Regions from separate parts of the Pseudomonas sp. B2M1-30 genome, predicted to be linked through region 1. Evidence: predicted binding sites of a transcription regulator. Region 1 holds the regulator's gene; each other region holds the start of a gene.
What was found. The regulator FliA, encoded in region 1, starts transcription of late flagellar genes. The targets are predictions, from matches to a motif close to CTAAAGTTTNNNNNNNNNNNGCCGNTAA.
Positions count from the first base shown of each region.

Region 2: the regulator FliA is predicted to act here: its motif matches at 2,383-2,410, upstream of motA (flagellar motor stator protein MotA).
Region 3: the regulator FliA is predicted to act here: its motif matches at 2,958-2,985, upstream of N8H74_RS08270 (methyl-accepting chemotaxis protein).

Region 1 covers NZ_JAOEJT010000011.1:99,146-106,824, forward strand. Annotated here, with positions in the region: gene flhA (flagellar biosynthesis protein FlhA) at 1-1,464, shown strand, start outside; gene flhF (flagellar biosynthesis protein FlhF) at 1,476-2,819, shown strand; gene fleN (flagellar synthesis regulator FleN) at 2,933-3,763, shown strand; gene fliA (RNA polymerase sigma factor FliA) at 3,760-4,500, shown strand; gene N8H74_RS20675 (chemotaxis response regulator CheY) at 4,668-5,039, shown strand; gene N8H74_RS20680 (protein phosphatase CheZ) at 5,061-5,849, shown strand; gene N8H74_RS20685 (chemotaxis protein CheA) at 5,889-7,679, shown strand, end outside.
Region 2 covers NZ_JAOEJT010000003.1:196,980-204,658, reverse strand. Annotated here, with positions in the region: gene N8H74_RS07585 (rhodanese-like domain-containing protein) at 1-734, opposite strand, end outside; gene N8H74_RS07580 (HDOD domain-containing protein) at 774-2,312, opposite strand; gene motA (flagellar motor stator protein MotA) at 2,479-3,330, shown strand; gene motB (flagellar motor protein MotB) at 3,334-4,416, shown strand; gene rsgA (small ribosomal subunit biogenesis GTPase RsgA) at 4,511-5,542, opposite strand; gene orn (oligoribonuclease) at 5,652-6,194, shown strand; gene N8H74_RS07555 (trimeric intracellular cation channel family protein) at 6,365-6,976, shown strand; gene queG (tRNA epoxyqueuosine(34) reductase QueG) at 6,983-7,679, opposite strand, start outside.
Region 3 covers NZ_JAOEJT010000003.1:369,429-377,107, forward strand. Annotated here, with positions in the region: gene hisI (phosphoribosyl-AMP cyclohydrolase) at 1-73, shown strand, start outside; gene N8H74_RS08245 (phosphoribosyl-ATP diphosphatase) at 66-398, shown strand; gene N8H74_RS08250 (twin-arginine translocase TatA/TatE family subunit) at 424-702, shown strand; gene tatB (Sec-independent protein translocase protein TatB) at 713-1,162, shown strand; gene tatC (twin-arginine translocase subunit TatC) at 1,419-2,213, shown strand; gene N8H74_RS08265 (16S rRNA (uracil(1498)-N(3))-methyltransferase) at 2,210-2,917, shown strand; gene N8H74_RS08270 (methyl-accepting chemotaxis protein) at 3,029-4,945, shown strand; gene N8H74_RS08275 (amino acid ABC transporter ATP-binding protein) at 5,000-5,734, opposite strand; gene N8H74_RS08280 (amino acid ABC transporter permease) at 5,727-6,686, opposite strand; gene N8H74_RS08285 (transporter substrate-binding domain-containing protein) at 6,831-7,628, opposite strand.

The DNA.
Region 1 (7,679 bases):
GGCATGGCCGTCGGTATCTTCCAGCACAACATGACCTTCGCCGACGCGGGCAAGGTTTACGCGCTGCTGACTATCGGTGACGGTTTGGTGGCGCAATTGCCATCACTGCTGCTCTCCACTGCTGCGGCGATCATGGTGACCCGTGCTTCCGGTTCGGAAGACATGGGCAAGCAGATCAACCGCCAGATGTTCGCCTCGCCCAAAGCGCTGGCCGTGGCCGCCGGACTGATGGCGGTCATGGGCCTGGTGCCGGGCATGCCGCACTTTTCGTTCCTGACCATGGCCGCCCTGGCCGCCGGCGGCGCGTACCTGTTCTGGAAAAAGCAGAACGCCGACAAGGTGCAGGCGTTGCAGGAGGTCAAGCGTCAACAGGAGCTGCTGCCGTCGCCGGCCCGCGCCCTGGAAACCAAGGAGCTGGGCTGGGACGACGTGACTCCGATCGACATGATCGGCCTGGAGGTCGGCTATCGCCTGATTCCGCTGGTGGACCGCAACCAGGGCGGGCAACTGCTGGCGCGGATCAAGGGCGTGCGCAAGAAGCTGTCCCAGGACCTGGGCTTCCTGATGCCGACCGTCCACATTCGCGACAACCTGGATCTGGCACCGAGCGCTTATCGCCTGACCCTGATGGGCGTGATCCTCGCCGAAGCCGAGATCTACCCGGACCGCGAACTGGCGATCAACCCCGGTCAGGTCTACGGCTCGCTCAACGGCATCAACGCCAAGGATCCGGCTTTCGGCCTGGAAGCGGTGTGGATCGAAATCAGCCAGCGTGCCCAGGCGCAATCGCTGGGTTATACCGTGGTCGATGCCAGTACCGTGGTCGCCACCCACTTGAACCAGATTCTGTACAAGCACTCCAGCGAGCTGATCGGCCACGAAGAAGTGCAGCAACTGATGCAATTGCTGGCCAAGGGTTCGCCGAAACTGGCCGAAGAGTTGGTGCCGGGGGTGGTTTCGCTGTCGCAACTGCTCAAGGTTCTGCAGGCGCTGCTGGCCGAACATGTGCCGGTGCGCGATATCCGCAGCATCGCCGAAGCCATCGCCAACAACGCCGCCAAGAGTCAAGATACCGCCGCGCTGGTGGCTGCCGTGCGGGTTGGCGTATCCCGCGCCATCGTCCAAAGCATTGTAGGTACTGAGTCCGAGCTGCCTGTGATCACCTTGGAGCCAAGGTTGGAACAAATATTGCTCAATAGTCTGCAGAAGGCAGGACAAGGCTCGGAAGAGGGCGTTCTGCTGGAGCCAAGCATGGCCGAGAAGCTGCAACGTTCGCTCATCGAAGCGGCGCAGCGTCAGGAAATGCAAGGTCAGCCGGTGATCCTGTTGGTAGCAGGCCCGGTACGCGCGATGCTCTCGCGTTTTGGCCGCCTCGCCGTCCCCGGACTGCATGTGCTGGCCTACCAGGAAATTCCGGACAACAAGCAAGTGACCATCGTTGCGACAGTAGGGCCCAACGGCTGAGGTAGTGGTTTATGCAAGTTAAGCGTTTTTTCGCCGCCGATATGCGTCAGGCCATGAAGCTGGTTCGTGATGAGCTGGGCGCTGATGCCGCCATCATTGGCAACCGCCGCATTGCCGGCGGCGTCGAGCTGACGGCGGCGCTGGATTACAAACTGTCGGCGCTGGCGCCACGGGTGCCGAACATGGAACTCGAAGACGAGCTGCGCAAGACCCAGTCGCGCATCGTCACCGCCCAGGCCGAGCTGAGCCTGCGTGGCGAAGCCGACGGCAGCACCAATCGCCAGTTGTTCTCCGGGCTGCCGCTGACGGCCGGCCTGCCGCTGACCGCTGCCGAACCGCTGACCGAGCCGACCTACGCCGCGCCGAATCGCCCGGCCCCGGTGGCGCCTGCCCCGGCCGCTGCCGGTGTCGATCCGCGTGCGCTGGACTCGATGCGGTTCGAACTCAACAGCCTGCGCGAACTGATGGAAGTGCAGCTCGGCACCCTGGCCTGGAACCAGCTGCAAGGCAGCCGTCCGGCCCAGGCCAATCTTTACCGTCGCCTGCAACGGATCGGCCTGTCCGGCCCGCTGTCCCGTGATCTGCTGGCGATGATCAGCGATATCGAAGAGCCGCGTCAGGCCTGGCGCATGTTGCTCGCGCACTTGGCGCGGATGATCTCTGTTCCGGAAGTCGAGCCGCTGGAAGACGGCGGGGTGATTGCCATGGTCGGCCCGGCCGGCATGGGCAAGACCACCACGCTGGCCAAGCTGGCCGCTCGCTACGTGCTCAAGTACGGCGCGCAGAACATTGCGCTGGTGAGCATGGACAGCTTCCGCATCGGTGCCCAGGAGCAGTTGAAGACGCTGGGGCGGATCCTCAATGTGTCGGTGACCCACGTCGACCCGGGCCAGTCCCTGGTGCAGGCGCTGGATCCGCTGCTGCGCAAGCGCGTGGTGCTGATCGACACCGCCGGCCTGCAGGCCAGCGACCCGGCCCTGCGCATGCAACTGGAAAGCCTGGCCGGTCGCGGCATCCGCTCGAAAAATTATCTGGTGCTGGCAACCACCAGCCAGAAACAGGTTCTAACCGCCGCTTATCACAGTTACAAGCGTTGCGGGCTCGCCGGGTGCATCCTGACTAAACTGGATGAAACGGCCAGTCTGGGCGAGGTGTTGAGCCTGGCGATCAGCCATGAACTGCCGGTCGCCTACCTGACCGATGGCCCGCGCATTCCGGATGATCTGCATCTGCCGCGCCGTCATCAACTGGTCAGCCGCGCCGTCAGCGTGCAAATGCAGGAAGAACCCAGCGAAGAAGCCATGGCTGACATGTTCGCTGATATCTACCACAGCCCGACCAAGCAGGTTGGCTGAGGTAATGAACAGTTTTTGTACCTACATCGATGGCTTGCCACGCATTGTTCCGGTTGTGAACGCGCAGCCAGTAATGTGGCCTCCGTCTATGCAAGACAAGGTAAAGAAATAACATGGGCAGCATGCATCCCGTACAGGTGATCGCGGTGACCGGCGGCAAAGGTGGCGTCGGCAAGACTAACGTGTCAGTGAACTTGTCTCTGGCGCTGGCAGAGCTTGGCCGTCGGGTCATGCTGCTGGACGCCGATCTGGGGCTGGCGAACGTCGACGTTCTGCTGGGGCTTACGCCAAAACGCACACTGGCCGACGTGATCGAAGGCCGCTGCGAGCTGCGCGACGTGCTGTTGCAGGGGCCGGGCGGGATCCGCATCGTGCCGGCCGCTTCCGGCACCCAGAGCATGGTTCACCTGAGCCCGGCGCAGCATGCCGGTCTGATCCAGGCCTTCAGCGATATCGGTGACAACCTCGACGTGCTGGTGATCGACACCGCTGCGGGTATCGGTGACTCGGTGGTCAGTTTTGTCCGCGCCGCCCAGGAAGTGCTGCTGGTGGTCTGCGACGAACCGACGTCCATCACCGACGCCTACGCGCTGATCAAACTGCTCAACCGCGACTACGGCATGAACCGCTTCCGCGTCCTCGCCAACATGGCGCAGAGCCCGCAGGAAGGGCGCAATCTGTTCGCCAAGTTGACCAAGGTCACTGATCGCTTCCTTGACGTCGCCCTACAATACGTGGGCGCGGTGCCTTACGACGAAAGCGTGCGCAAGGCGGTGCAGAAACAGCGTGCGGTCTATGAAGCCTTCCCGCGTTCCAAGTGCGCGCTGGCGTTCAAGGCCATCGCCCAGAAGGTCGACACCTGGCCGCTGCCCGCCAACCCGCGTGGGCACCTCGAATTTTTCGTCGAGCGCCTCGTGCAGCAAACGGCAGGGCCAGTGCTATGACCGCCAGCGGTATGAACTACTACAAGAAGTCGGCACGTGACGCGCAGTACGAGCTGATCGAGCGTTACGCGCCACTGGTCAAACGCATTGCCTACCACTTGCTGGCGCGATTGCCGGCCAGTGTGCAGGTCGAGGACTTGATCCAGGCCGGGATGATCGGCCTGCTCGAAGTCTCGACCAAATACGACGCCAGCAAGGGCGCCAGTTTCGAAACGTACGCGGGCATCCGGATCCGTGGCGCGATGCTCGATGAAGTGCGCAAGGGGGACTGGGCGCCACGCTCGGTTCACCGCAACACCCGTATGGTCAGCGACGCGATTCGCGCAATTGAAGCTAAAACCGGCCGTGACGCTAAAGATCACGAGGTTGCGGCCGAACTCCAATTGAGTCTCGACGATTACTACGGGATTTTGAATGACACCTTGGGCAGCCGGCTGTTCAGTTTCGACGACCTGTTGCAGGACGGCGAACACGAAGGTCTGCACGAGGATGGCGCCAGTGCTCATCTGGAGCCGTCGCGCGATCTGGAAGACGAGCGATTCCAGGCCGCGCTGGCGGACGCGATTGCCAATTTGCCGGAGCGTGAGCGACTGGTGTTGGCGCTGTACTACGACGAAGAGCTGAACCTCAAGGAAATCGGTGAAGTCCTGGGCGTCAGTGAATCGCGGGTCAGCCAGTTACACAGCCAGTGCGCGGCCCGTTTGCGGGGGCGTTTGGGGGAGTGGCGAGCGCGCTGAGGGCGGTGTGGGGACGCTGCGAACGAGGCTGGTGCGGTGGTGAACGGCACCGGTCTCGATCTGTTGTGCTCCAGACAGTCTTTGAGTGCTTTGCCGGATTGATTGAAATGGCGCGTCCAGGTGCTGGGCGCGTTTAAGACTGCTTGGAGGTCGAATTGAACAAAGACATGAAAATCCTCATCGTTGACGATTTCTCGACGATGCGGCGGATCATCAAGAACCTGCTGCGTGATCTGGGGTTCACCAACACCGTTGAAGCGGACGATGGCACCACCGCCATTCCGGTGCTCAACAGCGGCAGCATCGACTTTCTGGTGACTGACTGGAACATGCCCGGCATGACCGGCATCGACCTGCTGCGTCACGTGCGCGCCGATGAAAAGCTCAAGCACCTGCCGGTGCTGATGGTGACCGCTGAAGCCAAGCGCGAACAGATCATCGAAGCGGCCCAGGCCGGCGTTAACGGCTACGTGGTCAAACCTTTCACAGCTCAGGCACTGAAAGAAAAGATCGAGAAGATTTTCGAACGCATCGGCTGATGTACGCGCCCCGGGGGAGCTATGGAGCATAACGAATCTTCACAGGGCGACTTCGAGTCGACTCTGAAAAAACACGCGGTCGAACTGGTCGAAAGCCTTGAAAAAGGCAAGTTCGGCGAAGCCGTGCAACTGATCCATGAGCTCAATCAGACCCGCGACCGTGGCCTGTACCAGGAAGTGGGCAAGCTCACGCGTGAACTGCACAGCGCGATCGTCAATTTCCAGATCGATCCGCACATGCCGCAAGCCGAGGAAGTGTCGCAGATCACTGATGCGACCGAACGCCTGGGCTATGTGGTCAAGCTGACCGAGAACGCCGCCAACCGCACCATGGATCTGGTGGAGAGCGCCACGCCGGTGGTCAATGGCCTGGCTGACGAAGCCCAGGCGTTGAGTGCCGACTGGGGGCGTTTCATGCGCCGCGAAGTCGGTGCCGAAGAGTTCCGTGAACTGGCTCGCCGGGTCGACGGTTTTCTGGCACGCAGCAGCGCGGACAACCGCGCCGTATCGGCCAACCTGAACGACATTCTGCTGGCCCAGGATTACCAGGACCTCACCGGTCAGGTGATCAAGCGTGTGACCCAGTTGGTCACCGAAGTCGAAAGCAACCTGCTCAAACTCGTCCTCATGGCCAGTCAGGTGGACCGCTTCGCGGGCATCGAACATGACCGTGCGGCGATGCTTGCTGAAAAAGATCCACAAAAACATCTCTCGCAGGGTGAAGGTCCGCAGATTCATGCCGATAAACGAGAAGACGTTGTGTCCGGTCAGGACGATGTGGACGATTTGCTATCCAGCCTTGGATTTTGAGTTTTTTTGGGTTTTTAGACCTGTAGGAGCACCCCATTAATGAGCTTCGGCGCCGATGAAGAGATCCTTCAGGATTTCCTGGTTGAGGCCGGCGAGATTCTTGAGCAACTGTCCGAGCAACTGGTCGAGCTGGAAAGCCGTCCGGATGACGCGGATCTGCTCAACGCAATTTTTCGCGGTTTCCACACTGTAAAAGGGGGCGCCGGCTTCCTTCAGCTCAACGAGCTGGTGGAGTGCTGTCACATCGCCGAAAACGTGTTCGACATCCTGCGCAAGGGTGAGCGTCGCGTAGATGCAGAACTGATGGACGTGGTACTCGAAGCGCTGGACTCGGTGAACAGCATGTTCGGCGAAGTTCGCGATCGCAGCCCGATCACCGCTGCAACACCGGAACTGCTGGCGGCGCTGTCGCGTCTGGCCGAGCCGCAATCGGCTGATGAAGCCGTGGCCTCGCCGGTGGCCGAGATGATCGAGGAACTGGTCGTTGAAGACGCAGCCTCGGGCGACATCACCGATAACGAATTCGAACAGTTGCTGGACTCGCTGAGCGCCGTCAAGGCTGAAGCCGAGGCTCCGGCGGCCGTGGCTGCGCCGGTGCAGAGCGCCGATGAAGCGGCCAGCGATGAAATCACCGATGCCGAGTTCGAGTCGCTGCTCGACCAGCTTCACGGCAAGGGTCAGTTCGCCGCTGATGCGGTGGCCCCGGCGGCGGCCGCTCCTGCGGCGCCGGCAGCGGGCGACAGCTCCGACATTACCGACGATGAGTTCGAAGCCCTGCTCGATCAGTTGCACGGCAAAGGCAACTTCGCCGTCGAAGCGCTGGAGTCGGCCATTGCTTCGGCCCCGGCGCCTGCCGCTCCGGCTGCGGCCGCTGCGGGCAGCGATCTGATCACCGATCACGAATTCGAATCGCTGCTCGACCAGCTGCACGGCAAAGGCAAGTTCACGGACGTCGCTAGCGGTGCGCCAGTTTCCGCCGGCAGCACTTCGGCCGTCGCCACGCCTGCTGCCGCCGCACCTGCCGCCAAGACTCCGGCCGCTGCGCCGAAGCCGGCCGCGAAAGCCGCCGAGCCAAAAGCCGAAGCGCCAAAACCGGCCGCCGCTGCCGCACCGGCACCTGCCCGTGCGCCGGCTTCGCCGCCACCGGAAAAACCGGCCAGTGAAGCCGAGACCACCGTGCGGGTCGACACCGCGCGTCTCGACGAAATCATGAACATGGTCGGCGAACTGGTACTGGTGCGTAACCGTCTGGTGCGCCTGGGCCTCAACAGCGGCGACGAAGCCATGTCCAAGGCCGTGTCGAACCTCGACGTGGTCACGGCCGACTTGCAGACCGCGGTGATGAAGACCCGGATGCAGCCGATCAAGAAGGTCTTCGGGCGCTTCCCGCGTCTGGTTCGCGACCTGGCGCGTCAGCTCAAGAAAGAGATCAACCTGGAACTGGTGGGTGAAGAGACCGACCTCGACAAGAACCTCGTCGAAGCACTGGCCGACCCGCTGGTCCACTTGGTGCGCAACGCGGTCGACCACGGTATCGAGTCGCCGGAAGAACGCGAAGCCTCGGGCAAGGCCCGTGGCGGCAAGGTGGTGCTGGCCGCCGAACAGGAAGGCGACCACATCCTGCTGTCGATTTCCGATGACGGCAAGGGCATGGACCCGAACGTCCTGCGTTCGATCGCGGTAAAACGCGGTGTGATGGACAAGGATGCGGCCGATCGCCTGAGCGACACCGAATGCTACAACCTGATCTTCGCCCCGGGCTTCTCGACCAAGACCGAGATTTCCGACGTGTCCGGCCGTGGCGTCGGCATGGACGTGGTGAAGACCAAG
Region 2 (7,679 bases), on a different contig from region 1:
GCCTTGGCCACCAGATAAGTGAAACCGGACCGGTGATGGGTCTGGCAGTGGGTAATGATTTCCTTGTCGGGCGTGATGCCCAGTTGTTCGAGGATCTGCGGCATGTCGCTGCGAATGCGCAAGTGACGGGCCTGATCCATGCCCGCCGTCCATTCGAAATTGACCGCGCCGGGAATGTGTCCGCCCTTGGCCGCCAGGACTTTTTCGCCGGAGTATTCCAGTGGCCCGCGCGCATCCCAGATCGCCAGGTCGGCGGCGCCCAGACGGCTTTGCAGGTATTCGCGGGTGGCGGTCGGCTCGTCGCGCAGGGTCAGGGCCACCGGGCCGCCGACCGCCGGCGGGATCTGGATCGACATCGGCGAGCCTTCTGCCAGCCAGGCCGGCAGACCGCCATCGAGGTAGTGGTACTTGTCGTGGCCGATCACGTCGAGCAGCCAGATGAAGCGCCCGGCCCAACCGCCGCCTTCGTCGTCATAGACCACGTAGACCGCGTCCGGGCGATGGCCCAGTTCGCCGAACAGTTCTTCGAGTTTTTCCCGGGTCGGCAGCAGGCCCGGGGCCGGCGCCTGACCCAATTGGGTGCGTTTGGGGTCGACAAAGCGTGCGCCGGGAATATGACCCTCGGCATAACGGGCGGCACTGGTCAGATCCACCAGAATCAGATCGCGGGATTCGAGGCGCGGGAGCAGGTCGCTCGGCTCGATCACCAGCGCCAGGCCAGAGAAATCAGACATGTGAGGTCTCCAGAGCACAAAGGGGAAGGATTGTAGCTGTCATTGGCCGCGCTGGCTAAAACTGTGCAGCGCTTTCTCGATGCACTGCGCGGTTTTGCCGAAGGCTTGTACGGTGATGTCGGCGAACGGCCCGCCACCCTGGTCGGCCACCACAATCATGATGACCCGGCCGTTGTTCACCAGCGAGCGCAAAAACAGGTGCTCGCCACGGAACAGGCTGCGCAGGGAGGCCGGCAACAGGGCGGAGAACTGGGCGTTGTTGTCCGGGGTGATCCGCACCTGCGCCTGTTGCGCGAGCAGCCGTTGCAGCACGCTGCTCTGGCTGACGACGAAGTTCAGCGCGGCTGCCTCTTTCGGCAATCCGGCAATTTGGTGGACGCGCAGGTTGGCGTGGGTGCGGTCGGCCATCAGGATCATCACCCGGCGCATGCCACTGGCGGCCAGGGCGTCGCGGGCGGCGATGGTCAGGTGCATGGCATTGGTGAAGCGGCTTGGCGTCGCCAGCAGTTCGGCGCATTGCTGGCGCCACTTGGCGAGATCCTCGGCCGTCGGCGCGGCGGCAGGCAGCATCCCGGCGGGCAGACGGCGGGTGCCCCAGGGCCACAGCAAGGAAATCGCCGGGTGCCACAGATCGGGCATGCCATGCAGGCGCGCGCTGTTGGCCGCCTGCTGGTGCAGCTGTTGCTGGACTTCGTCCATCGAAATTTGCAGGTAAAGGCTGGTCAGGTATTGCCAGCGCTCGCTGTGCGGACTGTCCCAGGCCTGTTGCGCCGAGAGCGCCAGACCGTTCGCCAGCAGCACGGTATTGGCCGGCTGATTGAGCCAGCGGCGCAGGGTCGGATCGTCATCCAGGCGATTCTGCTGGCGCAGCGGATGTTCGCTGTCGCGGGCGATGCGCAGGACCTTGACCAGTTCCCGTTGCTCGGTGAGCAGCAGCCGATAACCCTGCTGCACCCAGATCGGCAGGCGCCAGGCCTCAACCAGCGCTTCGCCGATTTTCAGCAGGCGTACGCCGAACAGCTGTTTTTCTACCTCGCGAGCGGATTCGCCCTTGTGGATCACCCGCAGTTCCCACTCTTCGAGCAGCTTCGGGAAGGTCAGCGCCAGCGGCCATAACGGCGCCAGAAACAGCAGGCTGCCCCAATGGATGTCCTGCCACAGTCGCGCCAGGCGCCCGGCGAAAAAGCCGTTGGCCTGTTGCGTGGCGTGCTGGCTGATCATCTGCAACTGGCGCAGGGGCAACGGGATCTGCGCGCCGGGTTCGGCAGGCAGGCGTGCAAGCAATTCTTCAGTGCGGGCGAGGCCGAGGCGGTTGATCGCGATTTCGAGGTTTTCCGCCGGGGCGGCCATGCTGCCGTGGGTGTGGCGGTTGGCTTCGCGGATGATGCTCAGCGCCAGGGCCGGGCTGTCCTGCATCAGTTCGGCGATGTCGCGCAGCGAGCTGCGGTTGTCGCGGATCGCCCGGCAAACGCGGTCATGGGCTTCTTGGGGAACTGGCAGGCGGACGCTATCGAGCAGTTTCACCCAGCCATCGAGCGTGGTCGGTTTCGCGTGTGGAACGTTCGTTTCATTAGCCATGTCTGGACGGGATCTTCATCAGCTGTAGACGCGCCCGGCACGGGCTAAATTGGCTTTTCGCCTGAACTGCCTATAGTCTGGCGCAGTTTTGCCGATAAGTAGAAGAAGAGATTTTTTAACTTCCGAATATGACCTTGAACCCGACTTAAGTAAGTACCTTCTATCTATGGCTAAAATTATCGGCATCATCGTCGTATTCGCGAGCGTGCTCGGCGGATACGTGCTCTCCCACGGCAAGATTGCCGCCCTGATCCAGCCTTTCGAGGTGATGATCATCGGTGGTGCGGCCCTCGGCGCATTCCTCCAGGCCAACCCCGGCTACATGACGATGCACGTGCTCAAGAAGTCCCTGGGCATGTTCAGTTCGCGCTTTAGCCACACCTTCTATCTTGAAGTGCTCGGCCTGATCTACGAGATCCTCAACAAGAGCCGCCGCGAAGGCATGATGGCCATCGAAGGCGACATCGAAGACGCCGCCGCGAGCCCGATCTTCGCCAAGTACCCGGCGGTGTTGAAGGACGAGCGCATGACCGCGTTCATCTGCGATTACCTGCGCATCATGTCTTCCGGCAACATGGCTCCCCACGAGCTCGAAGGCCTGTTCGACATGGAACTGTTCAGCCTCAAGGAAGACCTCGAGCATCCATCCCACGCGGTCAACGGCATTGCCGACGCCATGCCGGGTTTCGGTATCGTCGCGGCAGTACTGGGGATCGTGGTGACCATGGCGTCGCTGGGTGAAGGCGACCAGAAGTCCATCGGTCTGCACGTGGGTGCGGCACTGGTCGGTACATTCTTCGGTATTCTCGCCGCCTACGGCTTCTTCGGCCCGCTGGCGCACTCCCTGGCCCACGACGCCAAGGAAGAACTCAACGTCTACGAAGCCATCAAGGCCTCGCTGGTGGCTTCGGCTTCCGGCATGCCGCCGTCGCTGGCCGTCGAGTTCGGCCGCAAGGTTCTGTACCCGGCTCACCGTCCTAGCTTCGCCGAGCTGGAACAAGCGGTTCGCGGTCGCTAAGTCATGGAAAATAACCAGCCGATAATCATCAAGCGCGTCAAGCGCTACGGTGGCGGGCATCACGGCGGGGCGTGGAAAATCGCCTTCGCCGACTTCGCCACGGCGATGATGGCGTTCTTCCTGGTGCTGTGGCTGCTGTCCACCGCCACCCCGGAGCAGAAGATCGCCATCGCCGGTTACTTCAAGGATCCGGTCGGCTTCTCCGAGAGCGGCACGCCATACATCATCGACCTGGGCGGTACGCCGACCCTGGCCCCGGAAAACACCCTCAACCCGGAAGTGAAGTCCCAGCCGCAGCCGGACAAGGTCACGGTCGACACCGAGCAGGTTGAAGGCATGGCCGAGCAGGTCGAGAAAGAGCGTCTGGAACTGCTGCTGCAAGAACTGCAGAACAAGGTCGAAGAGAATCCGCAACTGCAGAAGTTCAAGGATCAGATCCTGTTCGAGATCACTCCGAACGGTTTGCGCATCCAGATCATGGACGCCGAGAACCGGCCGATGTTCGACTCGGGTTCCGCGCGTCTGAAACCGTACTTCGAAGACATCCTGCTGGCCATGGCTGACACCATCAAGGCAGTGCCGAACAAGATCAGCATCAGCGGTCACACCGATGCCAAGCCTTACGTTGGCAACGGCGATTTCGGCAACTGGGAGCTCTCGGCCAACCGTGCCAACGCGGCCCGTCGTGCGCTGGTGGCCGGCAGCTATCCGGACTCGCAAGTGGCGCGGGTGGTGGGTTACGCCTCGTCGGCGCTGTTCGACAAGGAAAACCCGTTCAACCCGGTCAACCGCCGCATCGACATCGTGGTGCTGACCAAGAAGGCCCAGGCGGCCATCGAAGGTTCGCAAGGTGCTGACCCGGACAAGCCGGCGGCTGACAGTCAGAACGGTGGCGCGGCGGCTCCGGTCGATCCGAACGCGCTGCCGACCGACCAGCAACCGGTGGCCCCGCACGAGTTGCGCGAGCGGCTGAACCTGTTCGACGACCCGCTGCCGAAGCCGGCCGAACCGGGAAGTGCGGCGTCTGCACCGCCTGCACCGGCCGCTCCGCCAGCCACTGCGCCGGCTCCAGCGCCGAAGCCGTGAGGCACAAAAAAACCGACAGCGATGTCGGTTTTTTTGTGGGCGGAAGGTATGGCAGGGGACTCGGTGGTGAGGGGGACTTTGCTTTTGATTCCGCTCAGTAACCGTTCTCAGGCAGGCTGGCAATGATCGAGCGGTAGCTGTTCATCCGCTGTTGCTGCACCCGGCCATCTTCCAATGCCTTGAGCAATGCACAGCCCGGTTCACGATCATGCTTGCAGTCACGGAAGCGGCAGGTGCCGAGCAGGTCGTTGAACTCGATGAAACCGGCTTCCACATCGGCACGGCTGACATGGCCGAGGCCGAATTCACGGATGCCCGGGGAGTCGATCAGCTCACCGCCACCGGGGAAGTGGAACAGCCGCGCGGTGGTGGTCGTGTGCGTGCCCTGGCCGGACCATTCCGACAGCGGCCCGACACGGGTTTCGACATCCGGCAGCAGGCTGTTGACCAACGATGACTTGCCAACCCCGGACTGGCCGACGAACACGCTGATGCGTCCGTCGAGCTGCTTCTGCAACAGCTCCATGCCATTGCCGTGATGGGCGGATACTTCCAGCACCGGATAACCCAGGGTGCGGTAGACCGCCAGCAGCGCATTCAGCGCCGGGGCGTTCTGCTCGTCGATCAGGTCGAATTTGTTCAGCAGCAGCAACGGGCGAATGCCGGCGTGCTCGGCCGCCACCAGATAGCGGTCGATCAGGTTGGCGTGGGGCTCGGGCAGCGGGGCGAAGACAATGACGATCATGTCGACGTTGGCGGCCACCGGCTTGAGCTGGCCACGGCTGTCCGGGCGGCACAGTTCGGTGGTGCGCGGCAGTTGCGCGACGATCACCCCGATGCCCTGGTTGCCGGCGCGCCATACCACGCGATCGCCGGTCACCAGTGCAGGCAGGTTGGCGCGCAAGTGGCAGCGGAACACCTGGCCGGCCTGATCGCCGTCAACGGCCTCGACTTCGACCTGCACACCGAAGTGAGCGATCACCAGGCCGTGTTGTTCCGGGCCAAGGTCGCCACCCTCGAGCGCCTCGACAGCCGAGGACTCGCGTTTGGCGGCGCGGGCGGCGCGCTCGCCCTGAATCTTTTCGATGCGCCAGTTCTGGCGGCGATTGAGTTGGCGTTTGGCCATGGGTGTTCCGTAATAAAAGAATGCAGCGATTAGGTAAAACGGCGGCGAGTTTAGCACGCCCGGCCACCGGCCTAGGCTAAACTGCGCAGCATTGCCTAGGAGTCGAAATATGCAAAACCCGCAGAATCTGATCTGGATCGACCTGGAAATGACCGGTCTGGATCCGGAAAACGACGTCATCATCGAGATGGCCACCATCGTCACCGACAGTGACCTCAACACCCTGGCCGAAGGCCCGGTGATCGCCATCCACCACAGCGACGAAGTCCTCGCCCGCATGGACGAGTGGAACACCCGCACCCACGGCAACTCGGGCCTGACCCAGCGTGTGCGCGACAGCCGCATCAGCATGGCTGAAGCCGAAGCCCAGACCATCGCCTTCCTCGAACAATGGGTGCCGAAGGGCAAGTCGCCGATCTGCGGCAACAGCATCTGCCAGGATCGGCGCTTCCTTTATACCCACATGAAGGCGCTGGAAAGCTACTTCCACTACCGCAACCTCGACGTCTCCACGCTCAAGGAACTGGCCGCACGCTGGGCGCCGGACGTGCGCGACAGCTTCAAGAAGGGCAGCACCCACCTGGCGCTGGACGACATCCGCGAATCCATCGCCGAGCTGCAGCACTACCGCCAGCACTTCATCAAGGCCTGAGTAAGTTCCGGCGCTCCCACAAGGTCGCGCGGCTTTTGTGGGAGCGGGCTTGCCCGCGAATGGAGCGCCCGGTTCCTGAAGACTCAACGCCAGACAACATTCCTCGACGCCCCCTTCTGGTGCGACGTTGAAATGGCTAGACTGCGCGCCTTCCTGCCTGGATCGCCACCATGTTGCTGATGCTCTACCTGATCGCCATTACCGCCGAAGCCATGACCGGCGCCCTGTCTGCGGGACGGCGCGGCATGGACTGGTTCGGCGTGGTGCTGATCGCCTGCGTCACGGCACTGGGCGGCGGTTCGGTGCGCGACATGTTGCTCGGGCACTACCCGCTGACCTGGGTCAAACACCCGGAATACCTGGTGCTGACCTCCGCCGCCGCGATGATCACGGTGTTCACCGCGCGCTGGATGCGGCACCTGCGTTCGCTGTTTCTGGTGCTCGACGCGGTCGGCCTGGTGGCGTTCACCCTGATCGGCTGCATGACCGCTCTGGAAATGGGCCATGGCATGCTGGTGGCCTCGGTCAGCGGGGTGATTACCGGGGTTTTCGGCGGCATCCTGCGCGACATCTTCTGCAACGACATCCCGCTGATTTTCCGCCGTGAACTCTACGCCAGCGTCTCGTTCGCCGCCGCCTGGTGCTACATGCTGTGCCTGTATCTGAATGTGCCGAGTGAGCAGGCGATCCTGATCACCCTGTTCGGCGGGTTCCTGCTGCGGCTGCTGGCGATTCGGTTCCATTGGGAAATGCCCAAGTTCGTTTATAACGACGAGCATTGATGCGGTTTACGCGAGTCCGTGGCGTTTCAGCGCCCACTCGACATGCTCGCGCACCAGTTCCGACGGATAGTCCCGGCGTGCCTTGAGCGCTTCCAGTACCGGAATGCTCGACGGCGCATTGCCCAGTCCCACTGCCAGATTGCGCAGCCAGCGTTCGTAACCGGCGCGGCGCAGCGGTGAGCCTTCGGTGCTGCTGAGGAATTTATCCTCATCCCACAGGAACAGTTCGGCCAGTTCGGCGTTGTCGAGGTTGTGTCGTGGCTTGAAGTCGCTTTCCCCGGATGGCCGGGCGAAACGGTTCCACGGGCAGACGATCTGGCAGTCGTCGCAGCCGAACACCCGATTGCCGATCAGCGGTCGCAGGTCTTCGGGGATGGCGTTCTTCAGTTCGATGGTCAGGTAGGAAATGCAGCGACGGGCGTCCAGCACATACGGGCCGACGAAGGCGTTGGTCGGGCAGATGTCGAGGCACGCAGTGCAGCGGCCGCAATGTTCGGTGCTGTGCGGTTCGTCCACCGGCAGCGCCAGGTCGACAAACAGTTCGCTGAGGAAAAAATAACTGCCGGCCTTGCGGTTCAGAACCAGGGTGTTTTTGCCGATCCAGCCCAGGCCGGCCTGTTCGGCAATGGCCTTTTCCAGCACCGGGGCACTGTCGACGAAGGCGCGAAAACCGAACGGGCCGATGTGTGCCTGAATTTTATCT
Region 3 (7,679 bases), on a different contig from region 1:
CGACTGGAAAACGGTCGACCCGGTACTCAAAGACCCGCACGCCATTTATTCCGCAGGACACAAACATGAGTGACACCCTGACCCGCCTCGCTCAGGTGCTTGAAGAGCGCAAAGGCGCAGCCGCCGACAGCTCGTATGTCGCCAGCCTGTACCACAAGGGTCTGAACAAGATTCTGGAGAAAGTCGGCGAAGAGTCGGTCGAAACCATCATTGCCGCCAAGGACGCCGCCGTCAGCGGCGATTGCAGCGACGTGATCTACGAGACCGCCGACCTGTGGTTCCACAGCATGGTCATGCTCGCCCAACTGGGTCAGCATCCGCAGGCGGTACTCGACGAGCTGGATCGTCGCTTCGGCCTGTCCGGACACGTCGAGAAAGCCTCGCGTCCGTCCGCCTGAACAACTTTTAGAGAGGAACAGCAACATGGGCATTTTTGACTGGAAACACTGGATCGTCATTCTGGTTGTCGTGGTGCTGGTGTTCGGCACCAAGAAACTGAAAAACCTCGGCACCGACGTCGGTGAGTCGATCAAGGGCTTTCGCAAGGCCATGAACGACGACGAGAAGCCGGCCGATCCGACCGTAACGCCTGCGCAGCCGGTGCCACCGGTTCAGCCGCAAGCCACCGCTCAGGCCAACCCGCCGCACACCATCGACGTGCAGGCGCAGAAAGTCGAAGAGCCGATCCGCAAAGACGTGTGAGCACTGACTAATGTTTGGTATCAGCTTCTCTGAACTGCTGCTGGTCGGCCTCGTCGCCCTGCTGGTGCTGGGTCCCGAGCGTCTGCCGGGCGCTGCGCGCACCGCCGGCCTGTGGGTCGGGCGCCTGAAGCGCAGCTTCAACGCGATCAAACAGGAAGTTGAACGTGAAATCGGCGCCGACGAAATTCGTCGGCAACTGCACAACGAGCACATTCTGTCGCTGGAGCAGGAGGCGCGGAAGATCTTCACGCCACCGGTTCAGCAGGAGCCGACACCGGTTGAGCATGTGGGTGAGCAGACGATTCATCCGTCAGCCGCAACCACTGCACCTGCTTCCGTTGCAGTGCCAACCGAGCCTGTGCCCGCCGTTGCAGAAAACTCGGTTGAACACGTAGCTCCAACCGCCGCGCCGACTACACCAGCGCCTCACGACTCCACTTTGCCGCCGCGAGCCCCATGACAAGGGCCTGTCATCGGTCATTTCCTGTGTCGCGTTGTCGCCTGAAAGCGGGCCAGGCAAGGCGTAGTCCGCAGGGAATGTGTTTTACCTTTCCAAGGACTACAACGCAGCCAGGCCCGCTTTCAGGCACAACCCGAAGGGCCGGCCCGTATTTGCGCAGGGCTGCGTTACTCGTTGCTTATTTGAAACGCCAAATTACGCGCCTCGCGCCTTGCCCTGCGCAAATACGGGCTCGGCGCGACACAGGAAATGACCGATGACAGGCCCTAGCCTCCCCGAAAACGACCAGCACATGCCGCTGGTTTCGCACCTCACCGAGTTGCGCACCCGCCTGCTGCGTTGCGTCGCGGCGATCTTCATCATCTTCGCCGGGCTGTTCGCGTTCACCCAGCAGATCTACACCTTCGTCTCGACGCCGCTGCGCCAGTACCTGCCGGCCGGCGCGACGATGATCGCCACCGACGTGTCGTCGCCGTTCCTGACGCCGCTGAAGCTGACGATGATGGTCTCGCTGTTCCTCGCGATCCCGGTGATCCTGCATCAGATCTGGGGCTTCATCGCCCCCGGCCTGTACAAGCACGAGAAGCGCGTCGCGGTGCCGCTGCTGATTTCCAGCATTCTGCTGTTCTACACCGGCATGGCGTTCGCGTATTTCTTCGTGTTCCCGCTGATCTTCAAGTTCTTCGCTTCGGCCACCCCGGCCGGCGTGGAAATGATGACCGACATCACCAGTTACCTCGATTTCGTCATGACGCTGTTCTTCGCCTTCGGCGTGGCGTTCGAGATCCCGGTGGCCGTGGTGCTGCTGGTGTGGATCGGCGTGGTCGACGTCAAATACCTGAAGAAGATCCGCCCGTACGTGATCATCGGCTGCTTCGTGGTCGGTATGATCCTGACCCCGCCGGACATCTTCTCCCAGACCCTGTTGGCCGTGCCGATGTGGATGCTGTTTGAAGTCGGCATCCTGTTCGGCAGCTTGGTCAGCAAACGCGAGCGCCCGGACGAAACCGTCGACGATCACAACGACCAGCCGCCAGCGACCCAGCCATGAACCTGCTGCTGCTCGAAGAAGCCGATTTCATCGCGGCCGACCGCGTCGTGCTGCGTGACCGGCGCCTGACCCACATGCAGGAAGTCCACCGCTCGGAAGTCGGTGATAGCCTGCGGGTCGGGCGCATCGACGGGCTGATGGGCTCGGCCGAAGTGTTGCGACTGGAGGCTGGGGAGGCTGAACTGCGCGTGTCCCTCAATCAGCCGCCACCGGCCAAGCTGCCGCTGACCCTGGTGCTGGCCCTGCCACGACCGAAGATGCTGCGCCGGGTGTTCCAGACCGTGGCGACCATGGGCGTGCCGAAGGTGGTGCTGGTCAACAGCTACCGCGTCGAGAAGAGCTTCTGGCAGACGCCGTTCCTGGAGCCGGAAGCGATCCGCGAACAACTGATCCTTGGCCTCGAACAGGCCCGGGACACGGTGTTGCCGGAAATCATCATCGAGAAGCGCTTCAAGCCCTTCGTTGAAGACCGGCTGCCGGCCATCACCGACGGCACCCTCGGCCTGGTCGGCCATCCCGGCAATCATCCACCCTGCCCTCGCGCCCTGAGCGAGCCGGTGACCCTGGCCATCGGCCCCGAGGGCGGCTGGATTCCCTACGAAATCGACCTGCTGGCCAAGGCCGGCCTGCAACCGGTGCAACTGGGCGAACGCATTCTGCGGGTCGAAACCGCCGTCACCGCCCTGCTCGCCCGCCTGTTCTGACGCCCCCGCTCTTTGTCCGGTGATGGCCGGACGAATTGCGTTACAGATTGCCATCACTCAGCCGATACAGTCCCCATAAGTCCAATTTAGTGGTCCGAGGGGAGTCGTCGCATGTACCGTTGGTTAGCCGAGAATCTTGGAAACGTCAGCGTCAAACGCAAGCTGGGAATCGGTTTCGGCCTGGTGCTGTTGCTGACACTGCTGATCACCTTCACTGGCTGGACCGGCATGAGCGGCATCATCAGCCGTGGTGACAAACTCGGCTTCATCTCCAGCCTCAACGAGCTGACCAAGGACCTGCGCCTGGCGCGCCTGGACTATGAAGCGCGGCGCGGCGAACAAGGCCCCGGCGCGGTCAACGACCTGCTGGGCAAGCTCGACAGCGGTTTGCAGACCGCTCGCGGCCTGATCGAACAACCGTCCGACGTCGCGATGATCGACCAGCAACTGGCGGCCGTCGCCGAGTACAAGCGCGCGTTCGCCGACATGACCCAGGCCACCGCCCTGCGCGAAGACGCCCGCAGCAAACTCGGCGCCACCGCCGACAACGCCGTGGCCCGTGTTGCCGAAGTCGAGAAATCCATGCTCCAGGGCGACAGCGTCAGCCAGTTCAACGCGGTGATCGACCTGAGCAAACTGATCCAGCAGGCGCGCTTCCAGGTACGCGGCTACACCTACAGCGCCAAGGCCGAAGCCGAGCAACCGGCCCTCGATGCCATCGACAACGCCCTGAAAAACCTTGAGACCCTGCCTGGCAAGCTGCCGGAGCAGCACATCGCCAACCTGCAACAGGCCACCGACTCCCTCAAGGCCTATCGCGCAGCGGTCAGCCAGTTCCGCGACTCCCAGGTCAACAATGCCAAGGCCCTGGCGCGCATGTCGATTCAGGGTGACACCCTGATCGACATCAGCAAGAAGCTCACCGACTCCCAGACCATCGTGCGCGACACCGACGCCGCTCACGCGAAAAACCTGCTGCTGATCGCCACCCTGCTGGCCCTGGCATTCGGCATGCTGGCGGCCTGGGCGATCACCCGGCAGATCATCATTCCGCTGAATCAGACTCTCAAAGTCGCCGAGCGCGTGGCCGCCGGCGACCTGACCCACAACCTGATTTCCCAGCGCCGCGACGAACTCGGTCAGTTGCAACGCTCGATGCAGAGCATGACCCAGGGTCTGCGCGAACTGATCGGTGGCATCAGCGACGGCGTCACCCAGATCGCCAGCGCTGCCGAGGAACTGTCGGCAGTGACCGAACAGACCAGCGCCGGAGTGAACAATCAGAAGGTCGAGACCGATCAGGTCGCCACCGCCATGAACGAAATGGCCGCCACCGTGCAGGAAGTCGCGCGCAACGCCGAGGAAGCTTCGGAGGCAGCCGTCGCGGCTGACCAACAGGCCCGCGAAGGCGACAAAGTGGTCGGCGAAGCCATCACCCAGATCGAGCGCCTGGCCACTGAAGTCGGCCACTCCACCGAAGCCATGGGCGAACTCAAGCGCGAAAGCGACAAGATCGGCAGCGTGCTCGACGTGATCAAGTCCGTGGCCCAGCAAACCAACCTGCTGGCCCTCAACGCTGCCATCGAAGCGGCCCGTGCCGGTGAAGCCGGACGTGGTTTCGCGGTGGTTGCTGACGAAGTGCGCAGCCTTGCGCAACGCACCCAGAAGTCCACCGAAGAAATCGAAGAGCTGATCGTCGGCCTGCAGAACGGTACTCAGCAAGTGGCAACGATCATGGACAACAGCCGCACGTTGACCCAGAGCAGCGTGGAGCTGACCCGCCGTGCCGGTGGTTCGCTGGAAAACATCACGCGCACCGTGTCGGCGATTCAGGCGATGAACCAGCAGATCGCAGCGGCCGCCGAGCAGCAGAGTGCCGTGGCCGAAGAGATCAACCGCAGCGTGCTGAACGTGCGGGATGTCTCGGACCAGACGTCGGCGGCGAGTGAAGAGACGGCCGCCTCCAGCGTCGAGCTGGCGCGCCTGGGCACTCACCTGCAAACGCTGGTAGGCCGCTTCAAGGTTTAAACCGCGCAAACAAAAAAATCGCAGCCAATGGCTGCGATTTTTTTTGCCCTACGCTTAGAGAACCTGACGCAGGAAAGCCTGGGCCCGCGGATCCTTCGGCGCATCGAAGAATTCCGCTGGCGAGGCGTCTTCCAGCAGTTTGCCGTGATCGAAGAACAGCACGCGATCCGCCACTTCACGGGCAAAACCCATTTCGTGGGTCACGCAGACCATGGTCATGCCTTCCACGGCCAGGTTCTTCATCACGTCCAGCACTTCACCGACCATTTCCGGATCGAGGGCCGAAGTCGGCTCGTCGAACAGCATCACTTTCGGATCCATCGCCAGTGCCCGGGCAATTGCCACACGCTGCTGCTGACCGCCGGACAGGCGCGACGGGTATTCACGGGCCTTCTGCGCGATGCCGACCTTTTCCAGCAGCGCCAGGGCCTTGGCCTCGCTTTCCTTCTGGCCACGCTTGCGCACGACTTTCTGCGCCAGGCAGAGGTTTTCCAGCACGGTCATGTGCGGGAACAGATTGAAATGCTGGAACACCATGCCGACTTCGCGGCGGTACGCATTGATGTCGGTTTTCGGATCGGCCAGTTGCAGACCGTCGATGCTCACCGAACCCGAATCGAATGCTTCCAGGCCGTTGAGGCAACGCAGGAAGGTCGACTTGCCGGAACCGGACGGACCGATCACAACCAGCACTTCGCCCTTGGCGACTTGGGTGCTGACGTTATCCACCGCGCGCACCACCTGGCCACGGGTGTCGAAGACTTTTACCAGATCGCGGACTTCAATCACTTTGCGCGAGCCTCCGCTCAAGCCGACTGGCGATTTTCGACAGCGGCAGGTTGATCAACAGGTACAGGCCGGCCACGCAGAACAGGATCTCGAACGGCGAGAACGAGGTGGTGATCACTTCTCGGCCGCTTTTCAGCAGCTCGGTAATCGCGATCACCGACACCAGCGAGGTGTCCTTGACCAGACTGATGAACTGCCCGGCCAGCGGCGGCAGCACGCGTTTGAAGGCTTGCGGCAGCACCACATGGCGCATCGACTGACCGGCGCTGAGGCCCAGCGAACGCGCAGCTTCGTTTTGTCCACGGGCAATCGACTGCACGCCGGAGCGGATGATTTCCGCCACGTAGGCACCGGTAAACAGCGACAGCGCCGCGATCCCGGCGAACTCCCGGGACAGGTTCATCACCGTGCCGATGAAGAAGTAGAAAATGAAAATCTGCACCAGCAGCGGCGTGCCGCGTACCAGCTCGACATAGATCGACGACAGGTCACGCAGGGTCGGATTGCTCGACAAGCGGCACAGGCCGGTCGCCAGGCCGATCAACAACCCCAGGACGCCGGACACCACCGACAGCCAAAGCGTCGTCCACAGGCCCCACAGCAGCGGTCCCGCCGCCCAATGACGGGTGACGCCCACCACGTCGCCTTCAGCCACATCGTCGCCCTGAGCGAATTGCAGGCTGTTCTCGTCGACCGTCAGGTGTTGCTCGTCGCCGGCCTCGTTGCGCAGCGTGACTTGCGCGCTGCCGCCCTTGCGAACCAGCTCACTGACGGTGGAAATGTCGGCGGCGCGCTGGGTTTCCTCGGCCTGATAGGCGAAGTACTGCGGCACGCGGTTCCAGCGCCATTCGTAGGACATCAGCGACGTGGCGTAATACAACGCGCCAGCCAGGCCGATCAGCACCAGCACGGTCAGGACGTGCCAGGGCCATTGGGCTTTTTTCTGTTTCATTGCAGGTTCCGGAATTCGTATTGCCTTGAATGGCCTCTTCGCGAGCAAGCCCGCTCCCACAGCAGTACGCGATCCACTGTGGAAGCGGGTTTGCCCGTGAATGGAGCGACCCGGTCTTGCCGACCGGCCGCTATCCGATCGGCCTTATTCCATGTCCTTGAGCCACTCGGTGCTCTTGAACCACTTGTCATGGATGCGATCGTAGGTGCCGTCTTCGTGGATCTGGTGCAGGAAGTTGTTGATGAAGTTGATGCTGTCGTAGTCACCCTTCTTCAGACCGAAGGCCAGTGGCTCGTAGGTGAACGGCTTGTCGAGGAACACCAGTTTGCCGGCTCCGACCTTGTTGACCGCCACCACGTTGTACGGCGCGTCGTAGATGAAGGCGTCGGCCTTGCCGTTGACCACGTCGAGCACGGCTTCCTGCTCGTTGTCGTAGCCGTGGTACTTGGCCTTGGAGATCAGTTTCCTGGCGACCATTTCGCCGGTGGTGCCGAGCTTGGAAGTGATGCGGTAGTCGGCGGTGTTCAGGTCTTTGTAGGACTTGATGGTGCCTTCCAGTTCCTTGCGGATCAGCAGGGTCTGGCCGACCACGATGAACGGTTCGCTGAAGTTCAGGCGCAGGTTGCGTTCCTGGGTCAGGGTCATGCCGCTGCCGATCATGTCGAACTTGTCGGTCATCAGCGCCGGGATGATCCCGTCGTAGCCGGTGGACACCAGCTCCAGCTTGACGCCCATGGCCTTGGTCATGGCTTTGAGGATGTCGACTTCGAAACCGATGATTTCGCCGCGCTTGTTGGTCATTTCGAACGGCATGTAGGTCGGATCCATGCCGACTTTCAACGAACCGCGCTTGACCGCGTCATCGATGGCACCGGCCTGCGCCGCATTGACTGCAACCAGTGCCGTGACGCCGACCAGCAGCATCGACAGATACTTCTTCATCTTCAAGTCCCCAAAACCATTGCGTTTGCGGCACGCAAATAAGCAGAAACG